One region of the Natranaerobius trueperi genome, then DNA from elsewhere that is predicted to be linked to it. Evidence: a T-box and tRNA genes for the amino acid it is inferred to sense, from the RefSeq annotation. Region 1 holds a T-box; the other holds one or more tRNA genes.
What was found. A T-box is a leader RNA that pairs with one kind of tRNA and senses whether it is charged. The one in region 1 lies ahead of CDO51_RS05765 (valine--tRNA ligase), so its partner is inferred to be a tRNA-Val.

Region 1 (10,314 bases):
GGCAATAAGTTTGGTAAGAGTTTTTTATTACGAGAAATAGAATCGTTTGTATATCTAGAAGAATTTCGTTCTAAATTGGCTAAACTAACTAATCATATTGAAACTTTGTATATGGATGAATACAACGATCCTGAACGACCTAAGATGCTATACAATAGAATTAATAAAACCAAACAAGCTTTAGATTTAATCCTAGACTTCGAGGAAGAAGATTACGTTTCTTGGGTAGAAACAAAATATTCTAATAACCAAGTGGTAGATCTAAAAATGGCAACTAATCCTGTGTCAGTAAGTGACCAACTTAAGAACTTTTTATTTGGGTATATAGATACAGTGATAATGACTTCAGCAACATTATCAATTGAAGAAAACTTTTCTTATTTTAAAAAAAGGGTAGGTCTAACAGATGATACAATAACGTGTTCAATAAATTCACCATTTAACTATAAAGAGCAAGCTAGTATTTTTGTACCAAGAAATTTTCCTTTTCCACGAACAGATGAGTATGAAGAAAAACTTATAGAAGCTATACGTTATATGGTTACAAAAGTTGGTGGAAAAACATTAGTACTATTTACGAGTTATAGAATGATGAATTTAGCTTATGAAAAATTGAAAGATGATTTACCATATGAACTTTTATGTCAGAATATACAGCCTAAAGCTGAAATTCTTGAAACCTTTAAAACGAATTTTAGTTCAGTATTATTTGCGACAAATAGTTTTAGAGAAGGGATCGATGTTCCAGGCTCTTCATTACAAGTTGTAATAATGGATAAGATTCCTTTCTCAGTACCTGATGAACCTTTAGTAAAGGCTAGGATGGAGAGATTAAATAAAGAAGGAAAAAGTAGTTTTATGACATACAGTGTACCAGAAGCTGTATTAGCAGTTAAACAAGGGTTTGGTCGTTTAATTAGAAATAAATCAGATTCAGGAATATTTATACTTTTAGATGTCAGAGTGCACAGAAAACCTTATGGAAAATATTTTTTCAATTCTTTACCAGATGCTCGTTTTATAAAAACTTGGAAAGAGTTAGAAAATAAATTACATGAATTAGCTAATCCCTCTTGACATACAAGAGGGATTAAATTATATTATGTATATATTGTTTGTTGATAATTATAACTAATATTAACAAAAGGAGAGGAAAAGTATGTTTGAATCATTGAACTTTGTGAAAGTATATAAAAAAGTAGATAAATGTTGCTTAGGTAAGGGTGTATGTAATCATTGCAAAGGAAATGAATGTTTAGTTGGATTTTCGAAAAACATAATAATTAATGCTATGGAAAATGATGAATTTTATGTTGATGATGGTGTAGATAAAATACCTACATATGATTTAAAAGGTTATGAAAAAGAAGATGTGATAGAAGCTGTAGGGCAAATTTTAAAACAGTGTAAAAACTGTAAATTATATCATGATGAAGAGTGTATCGTTAATGTGACTAGATCAGCATTAGAACATATATTGACGGGAGATAACTTTGAATATAAGGGAAGTGCTTTTGTATATCTAAATGATATAAAAAATGTTGATCCAGAGCTTGGAGATGCTCTTTTTAAAACATATATGAAAGAAAACTAATCAAAAAATTAGGAGGTATTTAAATGACTGAAAAGAGAAATTTAACAACTGAAAATGTGATGGGTGAGGCTAAAGGCACAGAACTAGAAAGACCTATAAAACAAAACTTTCAAGGTGAAACACAAGAAGTTGGTTTATACCTTGCAATGGCACGTCAGGCTCAAAGAGAAGGATATGCTGAAATTGCAGAAGCACTAAAGAGAATTGCATGGGAAGAAGCAGAACACGCTGCAAGATTTGCTGAGTTAAACTCAATGATAAAAGAAAGTACCAAAGAAAATTTAAAAGAGATGTTAGATGGAGAAACATTTGCAAATGAAGGTAAAAAAGATGCAGCAAACAAAGCTAAAGACAATGATCTTACAGAAACTTTTACTTATTTTATTGAGTCATCTAAAGATGAAGCTCGCCATGCTAGAATGTTAGAAGGGTTACTTAACAAATATTTTGGATAATTCCTTGACATCAATTTTGTAGATGTGTATCATAAATATATTAGAAAAAATGATATTTTTAAAGTCTCGGATCGGGAGGAGTAGGTAGTATGGTCTTTTAGAGAGAGGAGCACCTAGGCTGAAAGTGCTCTAAAGAGCTGCTACTGAATGTCGCCCGGGAGATAGTAATCTGAACTTGTAGTAAGATTACTCGGTTTAAGCCGTTATTTTATTAAGTGTTCCATGTAGTTAGCATGGGAAATTAAGGTGGTACCGCGGAATTAGCCCTTCCGTCCTTTTATGGACGTAAGGGCTTTTTTACGTTATTTTACAAAACTTGAAAGGAGTGATTTTAAGATGTCTAAAACTAACTTAAACAAAGTTTACGATCCAGAAACTGTAGAGACCAAGTGGTACGAAAAGTGGTTAGAAAATAATTCTTTTAAAGCTGCTTGTGATGAACGCGAGAAATTTTCTGTTGTAATACCGCCACCAAATGTTACTGGATCTCTTCATATGGGGCATGCTTTAGATAATACTTTACAAGATGTTTTAGTACGTTTTAAAAGGATGCAAGGATATGATACATTATGGATGCCAGGTACAGACCATGCTGGTATAGCTACACAGACAAAAGTTGAGCAACATATATCTGAAGAAGATAACATAACTAAATATGACTTAGGAAGAGAAAAGTTTTTAGAAAAAGTTTGGTCATGGAAAGATGAATACCATGAACGTATTACTGCTCAACTGAAAAAACTTGGTGTGTCAGTTGACTGGTCTAGAGAAAGATTTACTATGGATGAAGGGTGTAGTAAAGCTGTTAGAGAAGTTTTTGTAACACTTTATGAGAAAGGGTTAATTTATCAAGGAGATTATATAATTAACTGGTGTCCTAGATGCTATACTGCTCTTTCTGATATTGAGGTAGAACATTTAGAGTCTGAAGGCACATTAACACATATAAAGTATTCTTTAACAGATGGATCTGATCATATATCTGTAGCAACTACTCGACTAGAAACTATGATAGGAGATACTGCTGTAGCTGTACATCCTGAAGATGAGCGTTATCAAAATATGGTAGGTAAAACTGTAAGACTTCCACTAGTAAATAGAGAAATTCCTATTGTTGCTGATGAATATGTGGATCCAGAATTTGGTTCAGGGGCAGTTAAAGTAACGCCTGCTCATGATCCAAATGATTTTGATATTGGAGAGAGACATAATTTAAAAAATATTGCTGTAATCGGAAAAGATGGTAAAATGACTGATGAGGCTGGAGAAAGATATGCAGGTATGGATCGTTATGATTGCAGAAAAGCTTTAAGAGATGATCTCATTGCAGGTGGGTTTATATTAGCAACTGATGATCATGAACACTCTGTGGGACAATGCCATCGATGTGATACTACCATTGAACCTTTAGTTAGTAAGCAATGGTTTGTTAAAATGGACCCCCTTGCAAAGCCTGCAGTTGAACTTGTTAACCAAGGTGATACCAAATTTGTTCCAGAAAGATTTGAAAAAATATACAGGAACTGGATGGAAAATATTAGAGACTGGTGTATTTCTCGTCAAATTTGGTGGGGTCATAGAATTCCTGCTTGGTATTGTAATTGTGGTGAAATGATTGTAAGTAGAGAAGAGCCAGAATCTTGCTCTTCATGTGGCAGTGAACTAGAACAAGACCCTGATGTACTAGATACCTGGTTCAGTTCTGCGTTGTGGCCTTTTTCAACTATGGGCTGGCCTGAAGAGACTGAAGATTTAAAGAAATTCTATCCAACTAGCGTGTTAGTTACTGGTTATGATATAATTTTCTTCTGGGTAGCAAGAATGATATTTATGGGTCTTGAGTTTATGGAAGAGCGTCCTTTTGATGATGTTCTGATTCACGGATTAGTAAGAGATGCTAATGGAAGAAAGATGAGTAAGTCGTTGGGTAATGGAATTGACCCATTAGAACTTATTGATAAGTATGGTGCAGATACACTTAGATATACATTAGTTACTGGAAATACTCCTGGAAATGATATGAGATTTTCTTATGATAAGGTAGAAGCTAGTAGAAACTTTGCAAATAAGATTTGGAATGCTTCTAGGTTTGCAATTATGAACCTTGATGGATACACACCACAAGAATTATCTGCAAATGATAAACGTTTAAGCCTAGCAGATAAATGGATTCTTCACAGATTAGAAGAGGTTACTAAGGATGTAACAAGATTATTTGAAAAATATGAACTAGGGGAAGCTTCTCAAACTTTATATGATTTTATATGGACAGAATTTTGTGATTGGTATATTGAAATGGCTAAAATAAGGTTATACCAAGGAACTGAAGAACAAAAAGCTTTAACACAAGAAGTTTTAGTAAGAGGATTAGATACTATTTTAAAACTATTACATCCTATAATGCCATTTATAACTGAAGAAATAAGATCTTACTTACCGCATACAGATGAGCTGATAGTGACATCTACTTGGCCAGAATATGATATATCTTTTGTAGATGAAGAAAGTAAGTCAAAGATGGAACAGATTATGGAAGGGATCAGAGTTGTAAGAAATCTAAGAAGAGAATTAGACATTGCCCCGCAAACAAAATCACCAATAACTATATTAGCAAATGAAGAAAAGGATTTTACGACTTTTGATGATTACAAGGTTTATTTTAATGCATTAGCCGGAGCAGAGCCTGTCAGTGTTGTTAGTGAAATGAAAGAAAAACCTAAAAAAGCTTTATCAGCAGTTGTAAGAGGAGCTGAAATATTTTTACCTTTAGAAGGCCTGGTAAATCTTAGTGAAGAAATTGAACGGTTAGAGAAAAAAGAAAAAGAACTAGAAAAAGAAGTTGATCTAGTAGAAAGTAAACTTTCAAATGAAAACTTTGTTAATAAAGCACCTAAAGATGTAGTTGATAAAGAAAAAGAAAAACAACAAGATTACAAAGTTCGTTTACAAAAAGTAACAGAGAGGTTAGATACACTGAGATCTATGAAGGAGTGAAACTCTAATGGAAGGCATTGAATGGATCTGGAGTCTAGGAAAGTTTGGTTCAAAACCAGGGTTAGAACGAATGAATTGGATGTTAAAAAGGCTAGGAAATCCGCAATGTAACCTTCCTGTGATACATGTTGCTGGGACTAATGGTAAAGGATCTACCTGTTTTATTCTTGAAAGAATTCTTACAAAAGCAGGATATAGGGTAGGTCTCTTTACCTCCCCTTTTGTATTAAACTTTACAGAACGAATCGTATATAATTCTAATCCGATTTCTAATAAAGATTTAGAAAAATTAATTCAAAAAATTAAACCTTTAGCAGAACAAGCAGAAAAGGAAGGGCTAGAGCATCCAACGCAGTTTGAAATGATCACAGTATTAGCAATTTTATACTATTCGTCAGTAGATGTAGATATAGTAATACTTGAAACAGGGCTCGGAGGACGACTAGATGCTACAAATGTGATAGAACCGATTGTATCAGTTATTACAAATGTAGATTTTGATCATACAGATGTTTTAGGTAACACTTTAGAAGAAATTGCTCGCGAAAAAGCTGGAATAGTTAAAGATAATACCCCAATTGTTACTGGTATAAGAAACGAGAAAGCAGTAAAAGAAATTGAGAAGTACGCTCATGTTACTAATTCTTCTACTTATTTAATAAAGCGGGACTTTTCATTTGATGAAAGTAATTTTAATGGTAAGAACTTCACTTTTAATTATAAAGGGTTATACAAAGAATTAGAGGGACTAGAGTTATCTCTTATTGGTAAACATCAGCTTCATAATGCTAGTCTAGCTTTATGTTGTACTGAAATATTACAAACTAAAGGATATAAAAAGATACAAAATTTAGATATTTACGATGCTTTACTAGAAGTGAAAATACCTATTAGAATGGAGCTGTTAACTTTTCTTAAAAAGGGTGATATAATGTTAGATGCCGCTCATAATCCTGCAGGAATAGCAGCTCTTATGCAAGGTCTTGAAGATATGAATGTAAATCAAAATTGGGGTAAAATTGTATTTCTGACTGGCGCTCTAAAAGATAAGCAGATTGAAAAAATGATTGATAATTTTTTTGTATTACCTGATGAAATAATAATCACGAAACCTAATAACAAAAGATCAGCTAATCCAGAAGAAATTGAAGGTAAACTTCAAAAATTTTATAATAATATGAAAATCAAGACAATTAGCGAAATAGAAAAAGCAACATACGAAGGAATAAATGCTACAAACAAAAAAGGTTTACTAGTTATCTTTGGATCATTTTATTTAGTTGCAGAAGCAAAAAAATATATTAAAGAGAGTTTTTAGGCTTTTTAAAATCATCCTGTTATGTTAAAATTGTTTTTTGTAGAGAAGATATTTGTTTATAAAAGACGAAAAGTGTCTAAAAACCTCTACCAAAGCTTTTCCGGTATTTGTATAATTTCTATGAATTAGTAAAAGATACTAATAAGTAAAGTAACTTGTTATTAAACAACAAAGTTATTTATACATTCAATTAAGTAGTTTTAAGGACAAGCTCTTAATACTGGAAAAGAAAATGTTCTTCATTGATGGCCATCAACTTTTTAATTTGTCTTGTGTTTGTTTTAGGTTACATTATTTATTTTTATAAGTTTAGAGTAATTCTAGTTATTCTTATTATAACTAGAAAGTGAAAAAATAAACAAAAAGGGGTGAAAAATGATGGCAGGTGAAACTTTTCGTGGTGGAGTGGAGCCAGGTCACTTCAAGTATACGACTGAGGATGCTGTAGAAAAAATGGCTGCACCAAGTAAAGTGTATATTCCCATGGAACAACATATTGGTGCACCTTGTGAACCAGTCGTAAGCAAAGGTGACAAGGTAAAACTTGGTCAAAAAATAGGTGGAAGTGATAGCTTTGTCTCTGCTCCAATACACTCTAGTGTATCTGGGGAAGTTGTAGATATAACTGAATATAATCATCCAATTGGAAAAAAAGCTAAAACTATAGTTATTGAATCAGATGGCCAAGATGAAGCAGATTATTCAGGTGGCTATGACTCCCTTGACGAATTATCTTCAGATGATATCAAAAAAATTGTTAAAGAGGCTGGTATTGTTGGTATGGGGGGAGCTACCTTTCCAACACATGTAAAATTATCTCCTCCTGAAGATAAGCCTATTGACACTGTGATCATTAATGGAGCAGAGTGTGAACCGTATTTGACTTCTGACCATCGAATGATGTTAGAGCAAGGTGAGGAAATTGTTTTTGGTCTAAAATCAATTATGAAGGCTGTTAACTGTGACAAAGGTGTCATAGGGATCGAAGACAATAAGAAAGATGCAATTGAAAACATGAAAGAATTAGTAAAAGATGAAAACAATATTGAAGTGATGGTTTTTGAGACCAAATACCCTCAAGGGGCTGAAAAACAACTTATAACTGTAGCTACAGGAAGAGAGGTTCCGTCAGGTGGACTTCCAATGGATGTTGGTTGTGTTGTAAACAATGTCGGAACAGCCATTGCTATTTCAGAGGCTATAAGATATAACAAACCATCATACGAAAGAGTGGTAACAGTAACTGGTCCAGGGGTAAATGAAGCAGGTAACTTTAAAATTAGAGTTGGAACATTAGCTTCTGAAGTTATTGAAAACTGTGCTGGTATGTCTCAAAACACGAGAAAGATAGTTATGGGTGGACCTATGATGGGGTTAAGTCAACCTTCCCCTGAATTTCCTGTAATCAAAGGGACATCAGGTCTTTTACTCTTAACAGAAAATGAAGTTCAGTTTTTTGAAGAAAAACCTTGTATTAGCTGTGGACGATGTATTGATTCTTGTCCAGTTTCACTTTTACCGAATATGATTGCCCATTTCACTGAAAATGAAAGGTTAGAACAAGCTGAAGAATATAATGCTCTTGATTGTATTGAATGTGGATGTTGCACCTATATTTGTCCAACGAAACGTCCTTTGGTTCAATATATAAGAATGGCCAAAGGTGAAATAATGGCTAAACGACGAAAAAATTAACATGATAAAGTTAGGATAGGAGGGAAGAAAGATGGATAACAAACTTGTGGTGTCGTCTTCACCTCATCTTCGTACTCCAGAGACGATTGACACTATAATGAGAGATGTCTTAATTGCTTTGGTACCACCTTTAGCAGTTAGCATTTGGTTATTTGGTTTAAACGCATTGGGAGTGGTTGCTTTAGCAACCGTTGCCTGTATGATAACTGAAGCTGTATTAGTACATGATAAAATTAGTATAGCAAAAATTAAAGGTGATTGGAGTGCAGCAGTAACTGGAGTTCTTTATGGATTAAGTTTACCACCTTCTACTCCATGGTGGATAGTTGTAATAGGAGCTGTTGTTGCTATAATAATAGGTAAACAGTTATTTGGTGGTATTGGGTATAATATATTTAACCCAGCCCTTGTAGGTAGAGCCTTTACAGTTTTAGCTTGGCCCAATTACTTAAGTGATTGGACTAAACCCTTTGAAACACCAGATGTAGATGCGGCATCTGCAGCAACACCTCTAAGTGAAGCATCAGCAGAAATCTCTGATTTATTTATAGGTACTGTTGCAGGATCACTAGGAGAAACATCTATTTTAGCTATTTTAATTGGGGCTATCTATTTGATCTATAGAGGTCATGTAGATATTAGAGTTCCGGTAGGATATATGGGTGCTGTGGCAGCAGTTGCTTTAATTGGAGGCGAAGATGTACTGTTCCATTTATTCAGTGGTAGTGCTTTTTTTGCTGCTGTATATATGGCTACATGCATGGTTACCTCACCATTTACTAAAACAGGAAAATTATTTTTTGGTATCGGTTGTGGTTTTTTTACTGCAATATTTAGAATATACGGTGCAGCCCCCGAAGGTGTAACTTATGCGATATTATTAATGAATGCTTTAGTGCCATTTCTTAATAAGTACACCAAACCAAAAGTTTACGGGGAGGTGTCAAGTTAATGGATGTTAAAGAATTGATTAAGCTATCATTAAGTTTGATGATAATAACTGTAATTTCAGCTGGAGTATTAGCATTCACAAATGATATAACAGGACCAATTATTGCTGAACAGCGTCTAGCTGCTCTACAAGATTCATTAGAAGACGTTTTCCCTGAATCAGACGATTTGAAAGTAAATGAAATTGATGATAGGGAATATTATGAAGTCATTCAAGATGGTGAAATTATTGGTGCTGCTACCATCGTACAGCCTGGTGGTTATGGTGGGGAGATTGAAATGATGATTGCAGTAGATACTGATGGTCTGATCCAAGGTGTAGAAGTTTTAGCACATTCTGAAACTCCTGGACTTGGAGACGCTATTGAAGACGAAGAATGGCGAAATCAATTTATTGGTTTAGGTTTAGAAGACGATATAGCTCTTGGAACAGATGTGGATACAATCTCTGGAGCTACAGTTAGTGCTAATGCTGCTATTCAAGGAGCGAATGAAGGTTTAGAGTTGATATCTTTCAACCTATTTGATTTTGAAAAACCTGAAACAGATGTCGACCTTGCGGAAGTTGATGATGGTATTTATCAAGGTGAAGGTAGTGGTTTAGAACCTGGAGTAGTAGTTGAAGTGACTGTTAAAGACAATGAAATCACTGATATTGAGATTATTGATCATAATGATACTCCTGATTACTTTGAGGATGCTCAAGCTGAGATTCCAGATAGAATATTAGATGAGCAATCAGCGGATGTAGACGTTGTTTCTGGCGCTACTTTATCTAGTGAAGGAATTAAGGAAGCAGTTTTGAATGCCTTGCTAGGCGATGATGACAAAGAAGATTCACTAGAAGAAGCTTAGTCAAGTTTTAGATGGCATTCTATGAAGGTGAGGCAGAGGATTAGAATTATGATGAGTTTTTGAACTAACTTTTGAAGATGGTGAGATAACAGATTAAGAGCTTATTGATCACAACGATTCCCCAAGTCACACTGAAGATGATGCTTGGCCTGAAATCGAGGAACGCATTATAGAACAACAATCAACCAAAGTCGATGTTGTTTCAGAAGCCACTGAATCTTATATAGGTATAAAAGAAGCGGTAGAAGATGATATCAGTAAAGCTCAATAATTAACAGGGGGTGACATAAAGTGAATTTCTCTGATGCCTTTTCACAAGGTATGGTGAAAGAAAATGGCCTATATAGGCAACTACTTGGCCTTTGTCCAGCTCTTGCGGTAACTCAGACCGCTATAAATAGTTTAGGATTGGGAATGGCTACTATGGCTGTTCTTTTAGCATCAAATATTGT
Region 2 (10,314 bases), on a different contig from region 1:
TTTAATTAAGAGCTAATTAAATATAATAAATAAAAAATTACATGGAGGTTTCATTATGGTGGAACAGAATATTTTAGTTTTAGATGATGATAAAGATTTATGCAATATGGTTAAGATGACCCTAGAACATGAAGGTTTTGTTGTTGATACAGCTTATGATGGAAATACGGGATTATCCTTAGTAGAAAAAAAATCATATCTAACAATTATACTTGATATTATGTTGCCGGAAATGGATGGTTGGGAAGTATGTTATAAAATAAGAAACTTAACAAATAATAATAAAGTTCCTATTGTTATGTTAACAGCAAAAGTAGATGAAGATGACAAAATTATGGGATTGAAGTTAGGAGCTGATGATTATATCACCAAACCATTTAGTCCGCGTGAACTAGTCGCTAGAGTACGTGCACTAATTAGGCGCGAACAAGATTTTAAAAAAGCTGATGAAACGCTAGAAAAAGGAGAACTAATAGTTGACTCACAAAGCTATAAAGTATATGTTAAAAACCAAGAACTTGACTTACCTCCAAAAGAATTTGAACTTATTTATTTACTTGTTAAAAACGCAGGAAGAGTTTTTACACGGGAAGATATCTTAGAGAAAATCTGGGGTTTTTCTTTCGCTGGTGGTACAAGGACTGTTGATGAGCATATTAAAAGATTAAGAAGAAAACTCGAAAATCATAGTGATTATAACTATATACAAACTGTTTGGGGTGTAGGATATAAATTAGAGGTAAAAAAAGATGTTGAATAAGTTAAAACCTCAAACTTTATTCTCAAAACTAATATTAAGCTATCTAGTTGTCATATTAGTCACATTATTAGTTTTGAGTGGGATTATGTCATATTTAGTTGAAGAGTATTTTTATGGTGCACGTGAGTGGGAAGTCAATACGCAAGCACGAAAGATCGCAGATATGTTAGAAGAACCTTTAATTGAAAATAATGTAAAAGAAGTTATTGAGAAAGCGCAAACCCTGTCAAGGTCTATGGAAGCGGAAATAGGGGTCTTTGATGAACAGGGAGAAAATATTGTTGTTGTAGATTATTTATCAGATGAAAATGATGAGGCGACAGTTGAATTTGAAGATCAAGAAATTGAACATGTTTTAATGGGAAACTCTTTAACCAAGAAAGTTGTAGGTCCTCAAACAGAGAGATTATTAATAGCGATTCCAATATATAAAGATTTAAATGAGTATGAAGATGATGATTTAGACTTAGAGAATTATATTAATAATCCTGACGAAGAATTTAATGATAATGACGAAAAAAAAGTTGTTGTTGGATTAGTAAGTGTGAGTGTTCAATTAGCGGGTATAGAAGACACAATCGCAAATATAAGTAGAATTACAATAACATCTGGTGGTATAGCGGTTTTAATAGCCATTATTTTTGCACTTACGTTGTCAAAAAATATTACTAGACCTTTAAGTTCAATTAATAAGTCGGCCCAAGCGTTAGCAAAAGGGGATTTTACTAAAAATGGCGATGATGAGATATCGCAAACGGATGATGAGCTAGGGAAAATATCACAAACTTTTAACTTAGCTGCACAAGAAATAGAAAACAATATAAAAGAGCAAAAAAGGTTGGCTATATCTAGAAAAAATCTAGTTGACAATGCTTCTCATGAATTTCGAGGGCCTTTAAGTTCAATACGAGGATATAGCGAGTTAATGTTAGATGGTATTGTTTCTAAGGATGATTACGATTATTACATACAACTTATATGGAAAAATGCAGTCGAATTAAATAAAATGGTAGATAAGTTGTTAGACTTGTCTACTATGGAAAGTGGAAAATTAAACTTAGAAAAAGAACTCTTGTACTCTCGAGAGGTTATTGAAAGTTCAATAGAAACTGTTACACCTATGGCAGAAAAAAAGAAACAACAAATAAAAACTGATAAAATTGAAAATGATCATTCATTCTTTGGGGATAGACATAGAGTCAAACAAATCATTGTTAATTTATTAAATAATGCAATACAGTACACGCCTGAAAAAGGGCAAATTATAGTGAGAAGCTTTAAACAAGATACATGGTGTGCAATCCAGGTTGAAGATAATGGTCAGGGTATCCCTGAAGATGAAAAGCCTAATATATTTCAGAGATTTTACAAAGTTGATAAATCACGTGAAAGAAGTAGTGAAAATAAAAGCTCCGGTTTGGGACTTGCTATTGTAAATGAATTAGTAAAACTACATAATGCTAAAATTGAAGTAAAAAGTGAGCAAGGTCAAGGAAGTGTTTTTACAGTTTATTTTCCGCTATACAAATAAATAGGTGCCCTAAACCAGAATTTTAACTCTTCTGGTTCTAGGGCCATCAAATTCACAAAAGAAGACACCTTGCCATGTTCCTAAGTCTAATTTATTGTTCTTCACTGGTAAAGTTATACTACATCCTACTAAAGAACTTAATAAATGAGCTGGACTGTTACCTTCCATATGACTAAAAGCAATGCTTGGTACTAGCTTTTTAAATGCAGTTTCTAAGTCATTTACTACATCACTATCACAGTTTTCATTAACTGTGATTGCAGCAGTTGTATGTGGCACGAATATTGTAATAGTTTCACTATCCATTTTACTAGAATCAATGAAATTTTCTATTTCTTGTGATATATCTATTAACTCGATATGTTTAGATGTAGTTAATGTTATATCCAAAGCGGATACCTCCCTAGTTAACAAAATATTTCTACAGGTGCAGTAAAAAGATCAGAAATTTTTTGTAGCTTATTTGAAGCTACAGGAAAAGCTCCTGGTAGTGTTGTGGTTCGACTGATAGTATTTAACTGTACTTTATCTACTAGTATATAGTTGTTAACAAATTTTGAAAGTTGTGTTAGTTCTTCATATGAATCATTTACACCGGACACTAATAAAATTTCTAGCCAGATCTGACCAAGGAATTTATGACTGAACTTCTCTAAACCATTTTTAATATTATGTATCTTTATTTCAGGATGAGGCCTATTGACTTGATGTAGAGTTTTTTGTGTAATAGCGTCTAAGGAAGGTATGACTAAGTCTGCATATATTAAGTCTTCTTGAACTTCTTCAAGATGTATTAAAGTTGAGTTGGTGATGACAGCGATGGGAATATTTAGAGCTTTTATTTTTTTAATCATGGTACCTAGTTTGTTATGTAATGTAGGCTCTCCAGAACCTGAGAAAGTGATATAATCTAAGCTGGTTGGTAAAGATTCGACTTTATTATAAATTTGATCTATGATATTGTCAGTTATTGTGTATTCTTTTCGAGAAAGAGTTAAATTTTGAGTTGGGAGTCCTTCTTCACAATAAATGCAGTCTAAGCTACAATCTCTATCAGGAGTAATATTTATACCAAGAGAAGTCCCTAATCTACGAGAATTGATAGGGCCATAAACATAATTCATTATTATCCCTCCCTTAGGAATATATTACAACAAATTTGGGTTTGATGCAAAATATTAAGAAGAGGTGATTAATATGACTAGCGGATTAGAAACTAAGAGAATGATAACTGATGGAAAAAAATTTAAAAAAGTAGTTGATCTGAAAGCAGACCAAATACAATTACCTACTGGAATTATGACAGGAAAAGAAATTAATGATATGACACCTGGTTCTTCTTTTTATGTTAATAAAAAAAAGTATTTTTTATTTGAATGTACACTAGCAGATTTTTTAGATAAAAAGCTAGAAAGAAAGACACAAATAATGTATCCAAAAGAAATAGGTTATTTGATCTATAATTTAGATATTTCCCCAGGAGATGTAGTTGGCGAAGCAGGGACTGGATCTGGAGCTATGACTTTATCTCTTTCTAGAACTGTAGGGACTGATGGGAAAGTTTATACATATGAAGAGAGAGATGACTTTATTAAAAATATTACTAAAAACATTTCAAAAGGAACTAAATTTGATAACATTAATTTAAAAAATCGGTCTATAGATAATGGAATAGACGAAAGAGACCTAGATGCTTTTATAATAGATTTACCAGAACCATGTAATGTAATTAAACAAGTAAGAGAAGCCCTAAAACCTTCAGGAAATCTTGGTATATTAGTGCCGACGTATAATCAAGTGAGTGATGTAATTCCAGTGCTGAAAGAAAACGAGTTTTTTCTAATTGAGATTGTTGAGTTAATGGCAAGAAGATTAAAGCATAATCCAAACAGACTTCGACCAGAAGATACGATGATAGGACATACAGGATATTTGATTTTAGCTAGAAAGTTAGTTAGTGAGAAATGATATTTAAAACAAAAGCTAATTGCAATATTAAGTTGAACTAGTTTCCAACTGTAATATAAAAAGTGTTACTTAAGTAGAACACTACACTGTTCTAAGAACGCCTCGTCTGGAGATAAGTAGCCAAGGATCCGTCTGGGTAAGGTATTACACCAAGGTTTAGACTTTAATAATTGTTGTGATGAAAAATCAGAGAGACTCTTCCCTTTTGGGATGCAACGTTTAATCAAGCCGATATGTTGTTCGTCAGTTTCTCTTTCTCTAGAAGAGTAAGGATGTGTAAAGTAAACTTTGGTGTTGCTAGTTTTCTTTAATTATGCTAGATCTGCAAACGTTTTCCTCTCAGTAATAGTTAGCAACACAGATTCAGTTTTTGTTTTCTTAAAAATCACGGTGTCAATTTCCCAGTGACCGAATACTTGACGAGTATTTATTTAGATCGTTCTCTAATACTCGTCCTAAGATCTTGTTATGTTTTCTAATTCGTTTAGGTTTATTCCTGTGTCTAGTCTTTAGCGGTAGATCGATGTTTTTAATATTGAGTAAACCTGCATCAACGTAATTTTGAGAGACCCATAAATAGAATCCAAAGAAAATTTGGAATTTCAAAATAAATTTGTAGTATGATTGATGAAGTCTTCACATTATACATTATAAAACTTAAATTGAGGTCCGTAGTTCTTTCGGTTTTTTTCTAGGTCACTGTACCTCTTTTTGGTTCATTATGAATTGTGTTTGATGCTCTATTTAAAATTTTACCGATAGCGTTTAGGCTGTAGCCTTGTTTATGCAGTAACTCGATTTTTCCTAGCTCGAAATCATTTAGATGTTTATTCTTGCGAGAAGTTGGTGCATCATTAAAGTAATCCATAGTGGGCACCCTTCCTATAATTAGTTATTTTGTGGTGATTTAATTATATTACAGTTGGGTCCACTATGGAGTTTTTATTTAGTTCAATTTGATTTTACAATTAAGCAAAGAAAATTTATTAGAAATTGTAGTTGACAGATAACAAATTTTACTGTAAAATTATATTTGTTCAGTTGAGAGGGCGGATAGCTCAGCTGGGAGAGCACCTGCCTTACAAGCAGGGGGTCACAGGTTCGAGCCCTGTTCCGCCCACCAACAATTTCGACATTGAAAAAGTGAAATTATCATATGGGCGGATAGCTCAGCTGGGAGAGCACCTGCCTTACAAGCAGGGGGTCACAGGTTCGAGCCCTGTTCCGCCCACCAACAATTTCAACATTGAAAAAGTGAAATATTATATGGGCGGATAGCTCAGCTGGGAGAGCACCTGCCTTACAAGCAGGGGGTCACAGGTTCGAGCCCTGTTCCGCCCACCATTTAGACATAACGGGCATTCAAGTGGTTGACCAAAAAAGTATTCAAACTAAAATTTACCTTAAAATATGAAGATCACTTTCTTGTGGTTCAATAATACTTGGACAAAGGGAGTGATTTTTTTATGCTATTTTACAGTTAACTGTTATAATTCTAATTCAATATTTACTTGATACCAACGCTCTCGAGATTTGCACAGATTATAAAATTCCAATGTTCACTTATGGTACCACAACACCTAAAATATAGAGATCCAAGGAATATAACAGAGCCTAATTTTAAACATAAAAGCCATAAACCCTGTTATAATCGTATTAAGAACAGCATCAAGTTGTCCACAGTTTCGTAATAATGCCACTCAGTCAAGTGTTTTAAAATTTCAGTTCAAAAATGTTAAAATTATAAATTTATAGAAGTTACTTTTCTCTGAAAAATCAATTATATAAGGGTGGAAAAAAATTGGTTTGTATATTATAATTATATTAGTATAGTTGTTACATTTAACTTACAATAAGGGGGGGTATTTCACCTTTATTTTTTTATGAAGAAGCAGAAGTTGTTTTGTGAAAATTAAAACGAATGGAGGGGTGATCAATTGTATAAAATTGTTCGCAAAGAAGTGCTATCACCTGTTATTAAATTGTTCGAAATCGAAGCATCTCATGTTTCAGAAAATGCAAAGCCTGGTCAGTTCGTGGTTCTGCGTACGGATGAAAAGGGCGAGAGAATACCTTTAACTATTGCAGACTTTAATCGTGAGGATGGGACTGTAACTATTATAATTCAAGAGGTTGGGCGTTCTACTAAAGAATTAGGCAAATTAGAAGAAGGCGATTATGTTGTTGATTTTGTAGGTCCTTTAGGCAAGGCCACAGAGATTGAAAAATTAGGTCGGGTTGTTTGTGTAGGTGGTGGAGTAGGTATTGCACCAGTCTTTCCCATTGCTAGGGCTCTAAAAGAAGCAGGGAATGAGGTAATTTCTGTCATTGGTGCTCGAACTAAAGAATTATTATTCTGGGAAGAGAAAATGGCTGATGTAAGTGATCAATTATATGTTTGTACAGATGATGGCAGTTATGGTCATAAGGGTTTTGTGACTGATGTTATAAAACAAGTTGCAGAGGATGTGGAAGTAGAACATGTATGGGCAATTGGACCTATGCCAATGATGAAAGCAGTGGCTGCCACCACTAAACCATTAGAATTAAAAACAACTGTTAGTTTAAACCCTATTATGCTTGATGGCACAGGTATGTGTGGTGCTTGTAGAGTGAGTGTTGGGGGCGAAACAAAGTTTGCATGTGTTGATGGTCCTGAATTTGATGCACATGAAGTTGATTTTGAACTGGCTGCCCGTCGTTTAGCGTACTATCAAGATGATGAGCACAGGGTAGAAGCTGCCACAAATCACAGCGATGGAGGTGCTTGTAAATGTCACGAAAAGTAAAGACTAAACATGAAATGCCAGTTCAAGATTCGAAAGAAAGAATTACTAATTTTGATGAGGTTGCTTTAGGATACAATGAAGAGAAGGCTTTAGCGGAAGCAAATCGTTGTCTCGAATGCAAAGTTCCTAATTGCATGAAGGGTTGTCCAGTTGAGATAAATATTCCTAAATTCATTGGTGCGATAAAACAAAAGGATTACAAGGAAGCTATCAGAGAGATTAAAACAAAGAATAGTCTTCCAGCTGTATGTGGCCGTGTTTGTCCTCAAGAGGCTCAATGTGAGAAGTATTGTGTTATTGGTAAAAAAGGTGACCCAGTAGGAATTGGGCGTTTAGAGCGCTTTGTTGCTGATTGGGAATTTGCTAATGAAAACAGCTCATCTTCTATGGAAGTAGGGGAACCCACAGGTAAAAAAGTTGCCATAGTTGGATCTGGACCAGCTGGGTTAACTGCGGCTGGAGATTTAGCTAAAATGGGACATTCTGTAACAATCTTTGAAGCACTTCATGTACCCGGTGGTGTGTTAATGTATGGTATCCCTGAATTTAGATTACCAAAGGATATTGTTCAAAAGGAAATTGATAAAATTAAAGAATTGGGTGTAGATATAAAGGTGAACTATGTAGTTGGTAAAGCAGGGTCTGTAAAAGATTTTCTTGAAAATGGATATGATGCTGTATTCGTTGGAACAGGAGCAGGCCTACCGTATTTCATGAATATTCCAGGCGAGAACCTTAATGGGGTATATTCCGCTAATGAGTTTTTAACTAGAACTAATTTAATGAAAGCATATCAATTCCCAGATTATTTAACACCTGTAAAAGTTGGCAAACGTTTTGCAGTTATTGGTGCAGGTAATGTAGCCATGGATGCAGCAAGATGTGCATTGCGATTAGGTGCAGAAGAATCTTATATCGTATATCGTCGTTCAGAAGAAGAAATACCGGCACGGGCTGAAGAGATAGAGCATGCTCGAGAAGAAGGGGTTAAGTTTCTGTTGTTAACAAGCCCGGTTGAATTTCATGGTGATGAAAACTATAATTTAAATAGTATGACATGTATTGAATATGAATTAGGTGAACCGGATGATTCTGGACGTCGTCGACCTATACCAATTGAGGGCTCTGAATACAAGATGGACGTTGAAAACGTAGTACTTGCCCTGGGTCAAGGACCAAATCCATTAGTGCCTAGTACTACTCCTGGGTTAGACTTGACCAAAAAGGGTAATATCTTGACAAATGATGAAACTGGTGTTACATCTATTCAAGGTGTATTCGCTGGAGGAGATATAGTAACTGGAGCAGCTACTGTAATTGAAGCAATGGGGGCAGGAAAAAAAGCTGCTCGCGCAATTGATGAGTATATAAAAAGTACTAACTAGAAACAATTTTATAGTATCTAAGTAGTAGAGCCCCTCACCGGTAGATATGTTAAATTTCTACAAGAGGGTTTCTTAATGCTTCCATTTGTTTTGGATGGTTTTGCAAATCCCGAAGTGTTAGCATTAAGTGAACTGCTATTTAAATAATCTACATCTAACTTTAACAAGGTCTACTAGGAAAAGAACCACACAAGACTTCTTTTACAATATAATGTATATGGGCGGTATTATATATTACTCAATTAAAACAAACTTATTATAATAGATGTATTCTGTTTGGTGAATAGAGGAATAGATACAATAACACTACCTCAACTACATCTTCATAATGACCTCTAGAAGAACAAGAGGTAAGTCTGTAATCAATGTGTTTCTGCATGTTCAACTTGAGCTATAACAACTAGGTTGGGGTATACTCAACAGGAACCTAGAAGACAGAAAAAGTTAAAATGAATGAAAATGGAACTTTAAAAGTTATAGGCGATAATAAAGACTTTAAGTATATTGTTAAACAGTTTAGTATTAGTCATAACAATGTGAAATTACAGTATTATATCATCAAAGTTAAATACTGAAGCAGAAAGTAATGTTAAATCTATGGTTAATAGTAAACTTAAAGATGTATCTGTAAGTACCACTAATCGATAAATTATCATAATATGAAGACAGTTAACAATGAAATTATTTTCAAAATACGGTGGTAACTATAGTGATACTGATGCAGCGGACTTTTCCTAATGTATAATATATTTCTGGAAAATTATTCGGTTATTAAGAGCTAGGATAAATAAAGAGAGGGTTGCACAAGCAGCAATAGTTAACACGATAAAAATAGTGCTATAAAATTGAACATCAGCGAGAATAAATATTACAAGCATTATTTAGTGCTAGGATTATTAATGAACAAATTGGGAGTTTTACAAAGAGGAAACTCTACTTAAGCAAGGGTAATTATTACAATTAAGAAGAAGAAAGCAACAAATACCCCCTATAAGAAGATTCTATAACTATCAAAACTCACAATTAGTTGACTTGTTTTAGAGTAAAAAAGGCTTCAAGTTGATAAATAAGTTTAAAGCGGCTAAAGCTCGATAATCTTGCGAGTGAAGCCGCTTTATCTTTATTGTATTTATAACCATCTCATTTGAAACTCATTTATATAAAATATATTTGTTGTGCTAATCTTTTAGATATAAAATAATCCCCTTTGGTGACATTTTCTTGTTTAATACTAAGAGGAATATTTTAGAGATTTAACTATTTTTTTAAAGGACACTTTCGATTATTGGTTAGAAAAATATTCAGAAAGAGGTGGGACGACCTGTTTTTTTCTACTCACAACATTTTCTAGATATAGACTATCTAGATCTAGCGGTTTTTGAAAGACAGCTTCTAATGAAGCTTTCTCAGGTCCTTCTGCTAGAATTAAGGAATCTTGTTTTTGAATATCTGTGATCATAAATAGCAATAGATGGTAATCGTTTTCGTTTACTAAAGAAGTCATAGCCTTTCTTATATTCGTAATAAAGGCGAGAACGTCGTCCTTATCAACTGCATTCATTTGACCAATCGCTACTTTTTTTTCACCAAAAGAAAATTCTTTGAAGTCTTTAGTAATCATTGAATTCGGGTTTTCTTTGAGGATGCCTGCACCTTCTTGAAACATTCTCTTTCCAAATTCCTGGATATTTAATTCACTGATTTTTTCTAATTCATGTGCAAACTGCTTATCTAAATTAGTACATGTTGGTGATTTTAGCATCACTGTATCTGACAAAATTGCAGCTAGCATTAACCCTGCAATATGTTTAGGTGGACTTATACAATATTCTTTATATAGTTGATATACTATAGTTGCAGTTGAACCAACAGGCTCATTTC

Region 2: it has a tRNA-Val gene. The T-box ahead of CDO51_RS05765 (valine--tRNA ligase) is inferred to sense a tRNA for this amino acid. The anticodon was not compared.

Annotation. Positions count from the first base shown of each region.
Region 1 is NZ_NIQC01000010.1:7,346-17,659, forward strand. It holds gene CDO51_RS05750 (ATP-dependent DNA helicase) at 1-1,077, shown strand, start outside; gene CDO51_RS05755 (hypothetical protein) at 1,160-1,594, shown strand; gene CDO51_RS05760 (ferritin-like domain-containing protein) at 1,618-2,049, shown strand; T-box leader at 2,108-2,329, shown strand; gene CDO51_RS05765 (valine--tRNA ligase) at 2,386-5,043, shown strand; gene CDO51_RS05770 (bifunctional folylpolyglutamate synthase/dihydrofolate synthase) at 5,051-6,361, shown strand; gene rsxC (electron transport complex subunit RsxC) at 6,740-8,056, shown strand; gene CDO51_RS05780 (RnfABCDGE type electron transport complex subunit D) at 8,088-9,008, shown strand; gene CDO51_RS13755 (FMN-binding protein) at 9,008-9,862, shown strand; gene CDO51_RS15325 (FMN-binding protein) at 9,966-10,133, shown strand; gene rsxE (electron transport complex subunit RsxE) at 10,154-10,314, shown strand, end outside.
Region 2 is NZ_NIQC01000015.1:5,846-16,159, forward strand. It holds gene CDO51_RS07580 (response regulator transcription factor) at 56-760, shown strand; gene CDO51_RS07585 (sensor histidine kinase) at 750-2,291, shown strand; gene CDO51_RS07590 (secondary thiamine-phosphate synthase enzyme YjbQ) at 2,301-2,681, opposite strand; gene CDO51_RS07595 (radical SAM protein) at 2,699-3,415, opposite strand; gene CDO51_RS07600 (tRNA (adenine-N1)-methyltransferase) at 3,489-4,259, shown strand; gene CDO51_RS15370 (helix-turn-helix domain-containing protein) at 4,951-5,127, opposite strand; tRNA gene CDO51_RS07610 (tRNA-Val) at 5,307-5,382, shown strand; tRNA gene CDO51_RS07615 (tRNA-Val) at 5,418-5,493, shown strand; tRNA gene CDO51_RS07620 (tRNA-Val) at 5,528-5,603, shown strand; gene CDO51_RS07625 (sulfide/dihydroorotate dehydrogenase-like FAD/NAD-binding protein) at 6,197-7,048, shown strand; gene gltA (NADPH-dependent glutamate synthase) at 7,033-8,433, shown strand; gene CDO51_RS07635 (putative manganese-dependent inorganic diphosphatase) at 9,716-10,314, opposite strand, start outside.